DNA from 4 places in the Pseudorhodoferax sp. LjRoot39 genome. Region 1 is predicted to be linked to each of the others. Evidence: predicted binding sites of a transcription regulator. Region 1 holds the regulator's gene; each other region holds the start of a gene.

Region 1 (3,653 bases):
CGAAGCCGAAGCGCCGGTTCAGGCCCGGCGCGATGCCGCAGGCGATCTGCGCGGCCTCGATGGCGATGGTGCCGCTGCCGCAGCAGGGGTCGTACAGCGGCGTCTGGGCGTCCCAGCCGCTGGCCGCGAGCATGGCGGCGGCCAGGGTTTCCTTGAGCGGGGCGTCGCCCTTGTCTTCGCGCCAGCCGCGCTTGAACAGCGGCTCGCCGGAACTGTCGATGTACAGCTGCAGCCGGTCGGTGGTCAGGTGGGCGTAGACGCGCACCTGGGGAAAGCGCGTGTCCACGTCAGGCCGCGAACCGGTCTTGTCGCGGAAGCGGTCGGCGATGGCGTCCTTGATGCGCAGCGCGGCGAAGTTCAGGCTCTGCAGCGGGCTGTGCTGCGCCGTGAGTTCGATCTTGAAGCTCTGGCGCGGCGTGAACCAGGCTTCCCAGGCGACGTTGGAGGCGATCGCATAGAGATCCTGCTCCTGGCGGTAGTCGCCGTGGGCCAACTCGATCAGCACGCGCTGGCACAGCCGGCTGTGCAGGTTCAGCCGCATGGCGTCGCGCCAGGAGGCGGTCAGCCGAACGCCGGCACGGCGGGCCTGGACGGGCGCGCCGGCGATGCGCGCGGCCTCGTCGGCCAGCATGGCTTCGACACCTGCCGCACAGGGCAGGAACAAGCGCAGGTTTTGCATTTCAGTGCTCCATGGCGCCGCGCGCCGCGTGCCAAGCACAAGGTCGGCTTGCACAGCGCGGTTCAGAAGGCCGCGGAGCAGGCCATGCCAGCAGACGCCGCGGAACGGGCTCTGCCCGGCCGCTGGCGGCGCCCCTGGAGGGGGATGGGATGGCTACACGCAGTGAGCCATCCAAACGGGGTGGACTCATCACAGCGCTTTGCGCAGGTTGGTGGGGGCGATGCGCAGGGCTTCGCGGTACTTGGCGACGGTGCGGCGTGCGCACTCGATGCCCTGCTCCTTGAGCATCTCGGAGAGCTGGCTGTCCGACAGCGGCTTCTTGCTGTCCTCGGCCGTGACGAACTGCTTGATCAGTGCGCGCACGGCCGTGCTCGAGGCGTTGCCGCCGGTCTCGGTGCCCAGCGAGGAACCGAAGAAGTACTTGAGCTCGAAGGTGCCGAAGGGCGTGGCCATGTACTTGGCCGTGGTCACGCGGCTGATGGTGGATTCGTGCAGGCCCAGCTCGTCGGCAATCTCGCGCAGCACCAGCGGGCGCATGGCCAGCGCACCGTGCGTGAAGAAGTTCTTCTGCCGCTCGACGATGGCGTTGGACACGCGCAGGATGGTGTCGAAGCGCTGCTGGATGTTCTTGATGAACCAGCGCGCCTCCTGCAGGCGCTGCTGCAGCGCGGCGGTGTCGGAGGCCTCGCGGCCGCCGCCGCGGTGCTGTTTGAGCGCGTTGGCGTAGATGTCGTGCACGCGCAGGCGCGGCATCACGTCGGCGTTGAGCTGGGCACGGAAGCGCACGTTGGCGCCGCGGCCGCTCTTGACGACGATGACGTCGGGCACGATGACATTGCGCTCCACGTCGACGAACTTGCGGCCGGGCTTGGGCTCCAGCCGCGTGATCAGCGCCAGCGCGGCCTTGATGCCGGCTTCGTTGTCGCCGCACAGGTTGGCCAGGCGGCGCAGGTCGCGCCGCGCCAGCAGGTCCATGGACTGGCGGCACATGCGCAGCGCCGTGCGCCGCAGCGGGGGCGGCACCTCGTCCTCGGGCAGGGCGCGGATCTGCAGCGCCAGGCATTCGCCCAGGTTGCGCGCGCCCACGCCGGGCGGCTCCAGGTTCTGCAGCAGGCGCAGGGCCACGGTGAAGCGGTGCACGAGTTCCTCGTGCGCCTCGGGGTCGTCGCCGGCGAAACCGGCGGCGAGCTCTTCCAGGCTGTCTTCGAGGTAGCCGTCCTCGTTGAGCGACTCGATCAGGAAGCGCAGCGCGGCCGTGTCCTCCTCGGACAGGCGCAGCGACAACGCCTGGCGGTGCAGGAAGCTGGTGAGCGACTCCTGGCTGCGCGCCAGCTCGGTGGCATCGGCCTCGCCGTCCTCGCCCTGCGTGGCGCCGTTGCGCGGCAGCGCATCACCGCCCCACTCGCCGTCGTCGGGCGCCACGTCGTGGGTGCCATCGCCGCCCCAATCGTGCTCGTCGGCCTGTCCGGTCAGCGGCGATTCGGATTCGTTGCGGTTCTCGGCCGGCGCCTCGGTGGCGTAGTCCAACCCGCTGGACAGCACGGCCTCGGTGTCGCGGTCTTCCTCGCGCACCGGGGTGTCGGCCTGGGCCAGGCCGAAGTCCTCGCCCGGCGCCTCGTCCATGGATTGCTCCAGGAACGGGTTCTCGTCGAGCATCTGCTCGACCTCCTGCGACAGCTCCAGCGTGGACAGCTGCAGCAGCCGGATCGACTGCTGCAGCTGCGGGGTCAGTGCCAGGTGCTGGGAGACGCGGAGCGAAAGGCCTTGCTTCATCGGGGCGGGGGGCCTTACATCCGGAAGTGCTCGCCGAGGTAGACCCGGCGCACTTCGGCGTTGTCGACGATCTCCGCGGGCGTGCCCTTGGCCAGCACCCGGCCTTCACTGATGATGTAGGCGTGGTCGCAGATGCCCAGCGTCTCGCGCACGTTGTGGTCGGTGATCAGCACGCCGATGCCACGGCCCTTGAGGAAGCTCACGATGCGCTGGATCTCGATCACGGCGATCGGGTCGATGCCGGCGAAGGGCTCGTCCAGCAGGATGAAGCGCGGCTGCGTGGCCAGCGCGCGCGCGATCTCCACGCGCCGGCGCTCACCGCCGGACAGCGACAGCGCCGAGGAGTCGCGCAGGTGGTCCACGCGCAGGTCCTGCAAGAGGCCGGTCAGGCGCGCTTCGATCTCCTTGCGGGTGAGCGTCTTGCCCTCGGGCGTGCGCTGCAGTTCCAGCACGGCGCGCACGTTCTCCTCGACCGTCAGCTTGCGGAAGATCGAGGCCTCCTGCGGCAGGTAGGACAGGCCCAGGCTGGAACGCCGGTGGATCGGCATGTGCTCGACCGACTGGCCGTCGATGGCGATGTGGCCGCCATCGGCCCGCACCAGGCCCACGATCATGTAGAAGGAGGTGGTCTTGCCCGCGCCATTGGGGCCCAGCAGGCCCACGACCTCACCCTTGTTGACGGTCAGCGAGACGTCGTGCACCACCTTGCGGCTGCCGTACGATTTCTCCAGCTGGCGCGCCACCAGGCGGCTGCCACCCACCTCGCCGAAAGCACTGTCCGCGGCCCCCACCTCAGTTCTTCTCCGTGCTGCCGAGCCGGGTGCTGGGCTTGAGCGGCGCGCTCGGCTGTGCCGGGGCCTTGGGCGCGCTGGCCGATGGCGCCGGCGACAGCATGGCGCGCACGCGTGCGTCGGGGTTGGTGCTGCCGGGCTTGGCCGCATCGACGGTGAAGACCTCGGTCACGTTGTTGTAGACGATGACGTTGCCCGTCACCTCGTCGTTCATGGTGCTGCCGACGAAGCGGCGCATCACGGCGCGGCGGGTGAAGATGACCTTGTCGGCCTTGCCGTCGTAGTCGATCACCTCGCCCTGGCCCTCGACATACTCGTCCACACCTTCGCGCTTTTCGCGGTAGTAGGCCAGCTCGCCCGGCGCCGCGGTGATGGTGGCGAACTGGTAGCCCTGGGCGTCCTTGCGCACC
Region 2 (3,653 bases), 5.3 Mb from region 1:
GACCCGGTCCAGCGGGCAAGGCGCTTTGGCGTCGCTGATCGTGGTGCGTGCGGCCTTGCCACGCATCACGCCGCGCAGACCCATGTGGCGCATGAGTCGTTCCACGGTGCAGCGGGCCACCGTGACGCCCTCGCGCTGCAACTGGTGCCAGACCTTGTCGGCGCCGTAGACCCGCAGGTTCGATTGCCACACGCGCTCGATCTGCGGCATCAGCACCGCATCGCGTTTCGCGCGGGCGCACAGCAGCTCGGGGTGGCGCTGGCGGGCCGCATGGCGCCGGTACGCCGACGGGGCGACCTGCAGTGCCCTGCAGATCGGCTCGACCCCGTGCGCGGCGCGATGCGCGTCGATGAACGCCTTCACGACTTCAGCCGGCGGTCGAGCTCCGCCTGGGCGAAAAACGCGCTGGCCAGCTTCAGGATCTCGTTGGCCTTGCGCAGCTCGCGGTTCTCCCTTTCAAGCTCCTTCATGCGCTGCGTCTGCGTCGTGGTCACGCCCTCGCGCTGGCCCGTGTCACGCTCTTGTTGGCGCACCCAGTTCAGCAGCGTCTGCGGCGTGCTGCCGATCTTGCCGGCAATCGACACCACCGCCGCCCACTGCGACTCGTACTCACCGCGGTGCTCGAACACCATGCGCACGGCGCGCTCGCGTACCTCGGGCGAAAACTTCACTGACTTCCTCATGGCTCCATCCTCTCAAAAGTTGGAGCCTCCTCAAAATACGGGGCGGTTCAGAAACGCGAAAACCCGCCGAAGCGGGTTCAACAACAGACTGCGTTGATCAGGCTGTCTTACGTCGGCGTGCTGCTGCCGCACCAACCAGACCCAAACCAATCAGCGCCAATGATCCTGGCTCTGGCACGTCCGAACCCGAGTCATCCACGCGGGACCAAGAAGTCAGATTTCCGGAAAACTCGAATCCTACCCATCGGCAGCCATAAGAACTTTCCCAGTCAGCTGCCGACGATTGAAAACATCCGTAATCGGTACTGCGGAAGGTGAACCAAGCTTCATCCACTCCGGGTATGGACAGAGGATCCGAAAAAACGTCGTACGAATACGATTGCAGCAGAAACTGCCGCATGCGGCTGCCGTAAAAGCCCGGACCGTCATCGGCAGGGCCGTAGCCTTCCCACTGGGTTCCTTCATAGTAGAACTTGGACGTGGCGTAAGGATCGATGCCGTTTGTATGGATGAAGGTGCCCGATTCCGCCGGCCACGCATGATCCATGGCGAACGTCTCACCGCCAATGGTGACCGACCAGTCCACCATCGCCTGATACAGCCACCCGGGTCCCAACGGGACGTATTCCGGCTCCCGCTCCCGCGCCTTCGAAAGATCGATCGTGTAAGTGCCGCTGAAGGCACCTGCCCTCCACGCGACAGGCAATCCTGGATCGATATCTGGCGACACCCCAGTGAAGCGATACGTGACGGGAGCTGCAGTTGCAGCTATAGCCGCGGAAAAAACGATGGCCGCAATCAGCGGTTTAACGAGATTCATCGATCTGCCGAACAGTTGTAAACAAATGTTCAAGCAATCGCTATGCCAGCCAAGAGCGCGCGCCCGCTTGTGTAGGACAAGGCCTTGTGAGGACTTGGCGTTGTAAAAAAAGCCGACTCTCACGAACCTTCGTTTCACATGGCACAAACGACAAAGCCCTCCGCATGGGAGGGCCTGTGCAACGCGGGAAGCTACTTCTGCTGGTTGGGCGATGGCTGCTGGCCCTGCTGCCCGCCAGGCCGCTTCTGGTTCGGGTCCATCTGCTGCTGACCGGGCTGCTGGCTGTTCTGGCCTGCTTGGTTGCCCTGATTCGGCATCTGCTGGCCCTTGTTGTCCATGCCGCTGGTGCTGGGGTTCGTCGCACTCTGCTGCGTCTGGGGCGACTGCGGGTTGGAGTTCTGGCCCTGGCTCTGATTCGGTTGCGTCATCTCAAGTCTCCTGTGTTGCGTGAACCGGCTGGCCCACGTCGCCCACAGTAAGAATGTCGCGCGGCGCGAAATGTCATGCAGAACCGCTCGTCCATGTGGGAGTCCACCCACACGACAGCGGAAAGCAAAAGGCCCCCAGTGATGGAGGCCTCGAATTTACCGAGCGCTGCATCTTCAGACACCGCCGCCTCCAACATGGATGGGCGACCCTGGGTATGCGTTTGCGCTCAGTCGTTGGGGTCGCATGCTAGCGACTTCGTTCAGGCGCGTCTAGCTCTTGCGGAAGAGCCGAATTCCTTGCCGTGCGCAGCGCCGCCCGCCTTCGCGAGTCGGCGGCTCGCGCCTGCCTCGTGTTCTCGGCGTTCGGCACGATCTCCACATTGCTGGCCGAGTACGGGCCCTGGTCTCCGAACCTGGACATGCAGTACTGGTCTCGAAGAACGCCACGTCTGTGCCAGTGCCCCGACTCCTTCCAGATGGCCCACCACTGGCCGCGGGTCAACTCCCACGGTATGCCACGCTTGTGTGCGTTCGCTCGCTGCACGCTGTAGGCGGCGCCTGCGCCTGCCTCCTTCATCTCGCGCTTGGTCTCGATGTTGCAGCCCCATCGTTCCATGCGTGCGGCGTCTTCGGCATCCGCCCGCATCGCACTGAGCTCTGAACGTTTGGCTGCCTGGACGCGGCGATACAACCCGTCAAGCCCCAACGCATCGAGCTTTTGGCAGATGCGTTGGCGGGACACCCCGCGCTGATCTGCGAGGGCCTGCGCCGTTGCCCCGGACAAGATGAGCGGCTCCCATTCCAGCCGCTCCAGCGCACGCTTCTCCGCCCATGCACCCATGTCACACCCCGCGGTTGATCAGCATCTGCCGGCCGTCACGCACCAGCCGGGCCAGGCCCTCCATCGTCGTACCCAGCGCTTGGCACGCACGCTTCGGGCTCACGGGCTTGACGTAGTGCCAATTGATCGCCGTGCGGTTCGATTGCGGCAGCGCGGCCACCGCCTTGGCCATCTTCACGGCGTCGGCCGTGTCCAGCACATCCGAGATTTGGTAGGCCATGTCCGCACGCACGCGAGGCGGTGGCGGAACCATGCGGAACATGGGCGAGGTCATCGGGGCCGTCGTGCCGTTGCACCAGCGCGCCCAGTTGGCCAAGCGGCGATCCATGACCCGCTGATGCGGCTCGACGGCGTGGAAGTCGATGGGTGCGCGGCTGCGGCGTTCTGTGGCTTGGATTCGTTCTGCAATCGCGGTCATGGCTTCCTTTGGTCTAACAACGTGGTCAAGAAGGGGAAGAACAAGGGTCAGTTCTCATAGGCAAGGCTGAAGACCCGGTGGACTGCGCATACCACCCCTTACCCAGGGGGAGACCTGGGAGGCGTGGCATGCGCATGAGGCAGTGGCAGTTAGCCCAGCGTTCAGCGCCCTGGTGGTGGCCGATGCGCCCCACCAGGTAGCCCAGACTTACAGCCCCGCATCGGGACCCTGCGCACGCTCTAGACAATCCACCCACGTTTCGGCTTTGCACATTCCGGGTAGCCGAGGTCTTGGCCCTTGCCCCCGCGTATCGAGCCGCTGGCAAGGGTTGCGAGGCTCGCCCTAGGGCATGGCCACCTCCTGCGTCCGAACGCGCATCAGGAGGCCGCAGACCGCCAGCAGGCCGGCACGGACGTGCATGTCGTTGGCGTCCTCGCCGAGCTGTGGGCTCAAGCAATACGGC
Region 3 (3,653 bases), 3.2 Mb from region 1:
CGCGGCCTACGGCCGCGACTTCGCGATGGGCGCGCTGGTGCTCGCGGCGCGGTTCATCGCCGAGAGCGAGGCGCGTGGAGCCGCCACCACTCCCGAGATCCCGACCACCGTCACAACCTGAGGAGACACCGATGAGCAAGAAGAAGATGATGAAAGCCGCCGTGTTCGTCGAACCCGGCCGCATCGTGCTGGAAGACAAGCCGATCCCGGTCGTCGGGCCCACCGATGCGCTGATCCGCATCACCACGACCACGATCTGCGGCACCGACGTGCACATCCTGAAGGGCGAGTACCCGGTCGCCAGGCGGCTGACGGTCGGCCACGAACCGGTGGGCGTGATCGAGAAGCTGGGCTCGGCCGTCATGGGCTACCAGGAGGGCCAGCGTGTGATCGCTGGCGCCATCAGCCCGAGCGGCCACAGCTACGCCTGCCTGTGCGGCCTGCACTCGCAAGACGGTGGCGCCGCCAGGCATGGCTTCAAGGCGCTGGGCGGCTGGCGCTTCGGCAACACCATCGACGGCGCGCAGGCCGAGTACCTGCTGGTGCCCGACGCCATGGCCAACCTGTGCCCGGTTCCCGACGCGCTCAGCGACGAGCAGGTGCTGATGTGCCCGGACATCATGTCCACGGGCTTCGCGGGCGCGGAGAACGGCCACGTGCGCATCGGCGACACCGTGGCCGTCTTCGCGCTCGGCCCCATCGGCCTGTGCGCGGTGGCCGGCGCCAAGCTGATGGGGGCGTCCACGGTGATCGGCGTGGACACCGTGGCCGAGCGCATGGCCGTGGCGAAACAGCTCGGCGCGACGCACGTGGTCGACTTCAGGAAGGCCGATCCGGTCGCGGAGATCCTGCGGCTCACCGATGGGCGTGGCGTCGACTGCGCCATCGAGGCGCTGGGCACGCAGCGCACCTTCGAGAACGCGCTGCGCGTGCTGCGGCCGGGCGGAACGCTGTCCAGCCTGGGGGTGTACTCCGAAGACCTCACGATCCCGATCAGCGCCTTCGGCGCGGGCCTGGCGGAACACAAGATCGTCACCGCGCTGTGTCCGGGCGGCAAGGAGCGCATGCGCCGCCTGCTGAACGTCGTGGCCTCCGGCGACGTGGACTTGAAGCCCCTGGTCACGCACCGCTTCAAGCTGGACCAGATCGAGGCCGCCTACGAGCTGTTCGCGAACCAGCGCGACGGCGCGCTGAAGGTCGCGATCACCCCCTGATCCCTCCGTGAAACCCCGCATGCCGCGATCGGACGTCCTGACACATCCAGGCGTCCCAGAACACGACGGGGTCCCTTCGTCGGGCCGGTCCCAAGGCTTGATTTCACGGGGAAATGAAGGCACTGCGAGGGTTATGGAGCAGTGGCACGCAAATCGCAAAGAAGCAAGTGCGGCGGGTGCGCGAGGCGATGGCAAGGTCGCCGGGTTTCACCGGAACGCAGCAAGAGTGCAAGTGGTAATCACCGTTCAAAGGAGACGTTCATGGCAGTGGGTTTGACACTCAACAAGATCACCTCGCAAAAGGGGATCAGCGTGGCGGAGGCGGCGCGCCGCATCGCCGATCTCGGCTGGCAGCCGAGCTATGTGCAGGAGGCGATGACCTTCCCGACCGACTACAAGATCGGCAAGGCACCGCGCGACCCGATGAAGCAGGTGCTGCGCTCCTACTTCCCGATGCAGGAGGAGAAGGACAACCGCGTCTATGGCGCGCTCGACGCGGCGCTGCGCGGCGACATGTTCCGCAACACACAGGCGCGCTGGGTCGAGTGGATGAAGCTGTTCCTGGCCATCATCCCGTTCCCGGAGATCTCGGCCGCGCGCTCCATGTCCATGCTGGGCCGGCTGGCACCGGGGGAGGAGCTGCGCACCGGCTTCACCATGCAGATGGTCGACGAGTTCCGCCATTCCACGATCCAGATGAATCTGAAGAAGTGGTACATGGAGAACTACATCGACCCGGCCGGCTTCGACATCACCGAGGCCGCGTTCGGCAAGTGCTATGCCACCACCATCGGCCGCCAGTTCGCCGAGGGCTTTTTGACCGGCGACGCGCTGACCGCCGCCAACATCTACCTGCAGGTGGTGGCCGAGACCGGCTTCACCAACACGCTGTTCGTGGCCATGCCGTCGGAGGCCGCGCGCAATGGCGACTATGCGCTGTCCTCGGTGTTCCTGTCGGTGCAGTCCGATGAATCGCGCCACATCGGCAACGGCCACTCGCTGCTGATGTCGGTCGTCAACGACCCCGACAACCACCTGCTGCTCGAGCGCGACATCCGCTACGCGTTCTGGCAGAACCACGCCATCGTCGACGCGGCCATCGGCACCATCATCGAGTACGGCACCACCGACCGCAACAAGAACAAGGAGTCCTACGCCGAGCTGTGGCACCGCTGGATCTACGAGGACTACTACCGCACCTACCTGCTGCCGCTGGAGAAGTACGGCGTGAAGATCCACCACGACGACGTGGGCGCGGCCTGGGACCGCATCGTCAAGAAGAACTACGTGCACAAGGTGGCGCAGTTCTTCGCCGTGGGCTGGCCCGTCAACTTCTGGCGCATCGAGGCGCAGACGGAGAAGGACTTCGAGTGGTTCGAGCACAAGTACCCGGGCTGGTACGCCGAGTTCGGCGACTTCTGGAAGTGGTACGCCAGGAAGAGCGTGCCAGGCGAGACCAACATCCTGTTCGACCAGGAGAACGGCTACGTCTACCCGCACCGCTGCTGGAGCTGCATGGTGCCCTGCCTGATCCGCGAGGAGATGCAGGTCGACGAGGTCGACGGCAAGATCTACACCTACTGCTCCGAGCTGTGCCGCTGGACCCACAAGGTCGCCTTCGCCGAGGAGTACGAAGGCCGCGCCACGCCCGCCATGGGCCGCTTCAGCGGGCGCCGCGAGTGGGAGGAGTGCTACCACGGCTGGGACCTGGCCGACGCCATCAAGGACCTGGGCTTCGTGCGTTCGGACGGCAAGACGCTGGTCTCGCAGCCGCACCTGCGCTTCGATGACAAGCACATGTGGACGCTGGACCACGTCAAGGGCCACACGTTGCAGAGCCCGCTGACGCTGCTGCGCGCCATGACGCCCGAGGCGCGCGAGAAGCACGTCGCCGAGTACCGCCAGGGTTTCAAGATCAAGCCGATCTGATGCACCGCCGCGCCCGGCCGCCAGCGGCCGGGCGCGTCACACAACGAGGAGACCCCATGTCTGCAAAGACGACGTACACCGTGCGCTTCGAGCCGGTTGGCGTGGAGATGGAAGTGGAAGAAGGCGAGTGGGTGCTCGACGCCGCCTTCCGCCAGGGCATCGCGGTGGCCCATGGCTGCCGCGAGGGCCGCTGCAGCAGTTGCAAGTGCGTGCTGCTGGAAGGCGATGCGGAGGTCGAGGACTACTCCACCTTCGCGCTGCCGGACTACGAACGCGACAGCGGCCATGTGCTGCTGTGCCGCACCCAGGCCTTCAGCGACCTCACGGTGGAACTGCTGAACTACGACGAAGACCTGATCCGCCGGTCCATCGCCGTGAAGGAGTTCGCCGGCAAGCTGGCCAGCGTCACCGCGCTCACGCACGACACGCGCCTGCTGGAGGTGCAGCTGGAGCAGCCGATGAAGTTCTGGGCCGGCCAGTACGTCGAGCTGACGGTGGTGGAGGCGGGCG
Region 4 (3,653 bases), 1.9 Mb from region 1:
TGGGCATGGCCGGACAGCCACAGCGCGGTGCCCAGCGTCATGAAGGCCAGCCACAGCGGCGCCGACAGGTAGGACATGGTGCCCGTGATGAACATCGCGCGGTGCACACCGGCGATGCCGGGTTCGGCCATCAGGCGGGCGTTCTGCAGGTTGCCCTGGCACCAGCGGCGATCACGCTGCAGCTCGGACAGCAGGTCCGGCGGTTGCTGCTCGTAGCTGCCGATCAGGTCGGACACCAGCCACACATGGAAGCCGGCGCGGCGCATCAGCGCGGCTTCGACGAAGTCGTGCGACATGATGCCGCCGGCCAGGCCGCCCGTGCCCTTGATGGGGGCCAGTGCGCAATGCTCCATGAAGGGCTTGACGCGGATGATGGCGTTGTGGCCCCAGTAGTGGGACTCGCCCAGCTGCCAGTACTGCATGCCCAGCGTGAACAAACGGCCGGTCATGCGCGAGGCGAACTGCTGGGCGCGCGCGTGCAGGGTCTGGTGGCCGATCGATTGCGTGGCGGTCTGGATGATGCCGGCGCGGGGATGGGCTTGCATGAGCTTGACCATGGAGGTCAGGCAGTCGCCGCTCATGACGCTGTCGGCGTCCAGCACGACCATGTACTTGTAGTCCTTGCCCCAGCGGCGGCAGAAGTCGGCCACGTTGCCGGCCTTGCGGTGCGTGCGGCGGGTGCGCAGGCGGTAGTAGACCTCGATGGCCGGGGCGCCGTTGGCCTCGGCGGCCAGCACGGCGCGCAGGTCTTCCCAGGCGGCGCGCTCCGCGCGGCGCTTCTCGGGGTCGTTGCTGTCGGACAGCACGAACACGTCGAAGGCGCGGCCATGGCCCGTGGCCAGCACCGATTCACAGGTGGCGCGCAGGCCGGCGAACACGGTGGCCACATCCTCGTTGCAGATCGGCATGATGATGGCCGTGCGCTCGTCGGCGCCGGTCGGCATCGCGTGGTCGCGTACTTCCTTGGCCGACAGCGCGTGCTTGTCACCGCGCAGCACGACGAAGAAGCCCATCAGCGCCGTGCCGAAGCCCGACACGATCCAGGCCGACAGCAGCGCGAACAGCGACAGCTGGCCGACTTCGAGCAGCAGGCTGTCGTAGTCGGGTTGCATGCTGGCGAACAGGCCGGTGGCCAGTGCGGTGGTCAACAGCACGATCAGCATCAGCGCCATGCGGCGGCGGCTGGCGGCCTGCTGCCAGGCTTCAGGGGCGGGGCTGGCGGCCTTGGCGGCAGCCGGGCGCACGCCGGGGATGGACATCAGCAGCGCCGTGCCCACGCTGTTCCAGAAGCCGCGCCAAGGGCGGGGCGTCATGGAGCCGCGGTTCACGGGCGGTGCGGTGACGGAATTTGGGTGGCGCTCGGCGCGTAGCGGGCTGCGCTGTTTGTCCCAGGCACGACCGACGATTTGCCGGCCGACGCGGGCGACGTTGGGTTGTTCCATGGTGTTCTCGCGGTGAGAGGAGGAGGAAGAGACGGAGCTCATATGCCTGTCTCAGTGCAAACCCCATGCCAACGCTAGAACTTGTTATGAATCAACGGCTTATCTGTGTTTTTCGGGGTTTTTGCGGGTCTGGCCGGAAAACGGCCCCCAAAACCCCGGTTTTTGTCGCCGAACAGCGACAGGTCACGGCCGGTGTGGGGCGATATCCAGGAAAAACAAGGACTTAGCCTTGTCGCGGTTCGGCGACGGTCTCGCCGGAAGCCGCAGAATCCCCTTTGAACAGCCCCGGCGTGAGCTCGTGCTTCTGCATCAGCCGGTAGAACTCGGTGCGGTTGCGGTCGGCCAGCCGGGCCGCATCGGCGGCGTTGCCGTCGGTCAGCTTCAGGAGGTTGATCAGGTACTCGCGCTCGAACTTGCGCTTGGCCTCGGCGTAGGGCAGCACCTCGATGGCGGGCTGGCGCAGCGCGCGCTGCACCAGGGCCAGCGGCACCAGCGGCGTGGTCGACAGCGCGCAGACCTGCTCGACCACGTTGTGCAGCTGGCGCACGTTGCCGGGCCAGGCGGCGGTGGTCAGCGCCTTGAGCGCTTCAGGGGCGAAGCCCGACAGGCGCTTGCTGTACTTGGTCGCCAGCGTCTGCAGGAAGTGCTGGGCCAGGAGCGCGATGTCCTCGCGCCGTTCACCCAACGGCGGCAGCGTGAGCGTGACCACGTTGAGCCGGTAGTACAGGTCCTCGCGGAACTCCTTGGCGGCCATGGCCACCTCCAGATCGCGGTGCGTGGCCGACAGGATGCGCACGTCCACCGGGATCGACTGGCTGGAGCCCAGCGGCCGTACCGCCCGCTCCTGCAGCACGCGCAGCAGCTTGACCTGCAGCGCCAGCGGCATGTCGCCGATTTCGTCGAGCAGCAGCGTGCCGCCGTCGGCGGTCTGGAACAGGCCCTTGTGGTTGGTCACGGCATCGGTGAAGGCGCCGCGCATGTGGCCGAACAGTTCGGACTCCAGCAGCGCCTCGGGGATGGCACCGCAGTTCACCGCCACGAAAGGCTTCTTGGCGCGGCTGCTGGCCTTGTGGATGGCACGGGCCAGCAGCTCCTTGCCGGTGCCGCTGTCGCCCAGCATCAGCACGCTGGCGTCGGACTGGGCCACCATCTTGGCCTCGGCCAGCACCTCGGCCATGCGGGCCGAGCGGCTGACGATCTCGTCGCGCCAGCTCTCGTCGTGCCCGCCCTTGGGCACGACGGCGGCCGTGGGCGCCGACAGCGACAGCGCCTGGGCGATCTTGTCGAGCAGGGCCTTGCCGTCGAAGGGCTTGGTCAGGTAGGTGAACACGCCGCGCGCCGTGGCCTCCACGGCGTCGGGGATGGTGCCGTGCGCGGTCAGCAGGATCACGGGCAGGGCCGGGTGCCGCGCGCGCACGAGATCGAACAGCGCCAGGCCGTCGCGGCCGGGCAGCTGCACGTCGGACAGCACCAGCTGCGGCTGCTCGATGTCCAGCTGGTTCAGCGCGGCCTCGGCCGAGCCCACGGCCGTGACGCGGTAGCCGGCGGCCGTGAGGCGCATGGACAAGAGGCGCAGCATGTCCGCGTCGTCGTCGACGACGAGGATGTTGGTGCGTGCGGATTCGGTGGCCGGCATGTCAGGGCTGGCCCGGCGGGGGGCGGTGGCCACCGTTGGGCGGCGGGCGCGAGGTCAGGCTGCGCTCGATGGCGCGCACGGCCTCCAGCCGCTCGGTCAGCTGGTCGATGCGGCGCTGCTGCTCGCGCAGCTGCTGGGCCTGGCGGTCCAGGGCTTCTTCCACGCGGCGCTGCTCGGCATAGCGCGCCACCAGCATGCCGGCCAGCGGGTACAGGCCGCGCGCCTCCTCGCGCGGGTTGCCCAGCACGCGCTGGGCCAGGCCCTGGGCGCGCACCAGGTCGGCCGGCACGCGGGTCTGCGCGAGCGTGATGGCCAGCTGCAGTTCCTCGGCTGGCTGGCGCTGCGGCTCGGGGATGTCCGACAGCCGCGTGAGCTCCTGCGCGAGTTCGGCCGGCGCCATGCGGCGCACGCGGTCGGCATACACGAGCAAGGCCTGGGCCACGGTGCTGCTGTCGGTGCGCACGCCGCCGGGCTGGCCGCCCTGTACGGGCAGCGGTACGGCCGATTCGACCGGCGGCACGGCGGGCGGCGGCGGCACCGGGGCCAGCGCGGGCGGCGGTGGCGGCGGTGCGGGC

Evidence for each region. The regulator sigma-54, encoded in region 1, starts transcription at its own class of promoters, with help from an activator protein. The targets are predictions, from matches to a motif close to TGGCANGNAANCTGCTTT.
Region 2: a site for sigma-54 is predicted at 1,534-1,551, ahead of ACSQ4M_RS27155 (PEP-CTERM sorting domain-containing protein). Genes of this name have one in related genera too.
Region 3: a site for sigma-54 is predicted at 1,357-1,374, ahead of ACSQ4M_RS17495 (aromatic/alkene/methane monooxygenase hydroxylase/oxygenase subunit alpha). Genes of this name have one in related genera too.
Region 4: a site for sigma-54 is predicted at 1,496-1,513, ahead of mdoH (glucans biosynthesis glucosyltransferase MdoH). Genes of this name have one in related genera too.

What each region holds. Positions count from the first base shown of each region.
Region 1 covers NZ_CAXUQL020000001.1:543,558-547,210, forward strand. The annotation lists gene ACSQ4M_RS02540 (THUMP domain-containing class I SAM-dependent RNA methyltransferase) at 1-679, opposite strand, end outside; gene ACSQ4M_RS02545 (RNA polymerase factor sigma-54) at 869-2,452, opposite strand; gene lptB (LPS export ABC transporter ATP-binding protein) at 2,467-3,243, opposite strand; gene lptA (lipopolysaccharide transport periplasmic protein LptA) at 3,245-3,653, opposite strand, start outside.
Region 2 covers NZ_CAXUQL020000001.1:5,825,528-5,829,180, forward strand. The annotation lists one part of gene ACSQ4M_RS27150 (IS3 family transposase) at 1-395, opposite strand, end outside; AL1L pseudoknot at 289-405, opposite strand; one part of gene ACSQ4M_RS27150 (IS3 family transposase) at 395-683, opposite strand; gene ACSQ4M_RS27155 (PEP-CTERM sorting domain-containing protein) at 781-1,503, opposite strand; gene ACSQ4M_RS27160 (hypothetical protein) at 1,695-1,931, opposite strand; gene ACSQ4M_RS27165 (hypothetical protein) at 2,179-2,772, opposite strand; gene ACSQ4M_RS27170 (hypothetical protein) at 2,774-3,190, opposite strand; gene ACSQ4M_RS27175 (toprim domain-containing protein) at 3,533-3,653, opposite strand, start outside.
Region 3 covers NZ_CAXUQL020000001.1:3,762,698-3,766,350, forward strand. The annotation lists gene ACSQ4M_RS17485 (hypothetical protein) at 1-121, shown strand, start outside; gene ACSQ4M_RS17490 (NAD(P)-dependent alcohol dehydrogenase) at 132-1,214, shown strand; gene ACSQ4M_RS17495 (aromatic/alkene/methane monooxygenase hydroxylase/oxygenase subunit alpha) at 1,476-3,143, shown strand; gene ACSQ4M_RS17500 (NADH:ubiquinone reductase (Na(+)-transporting) subunit F) at 3,200-3,653, shown strand, end outside.
Region 4 covers NZ_CAXUQL020000001.1:2,469,067-2,472,719, forward strand. The annotation lists gene mdoH (glucans biosynthesis glucosyltransferase MdoH) at 1-1,442, opposite strand, end outside; gene ACSQ4M_RS11685 (sigma 54-interacting transcriptional regulator) at 1,666-3,078, opposite strand; gene ACSQ4M_RS11690 (hypothetical protein) at 3,080-3,653, opposite strand, start outside.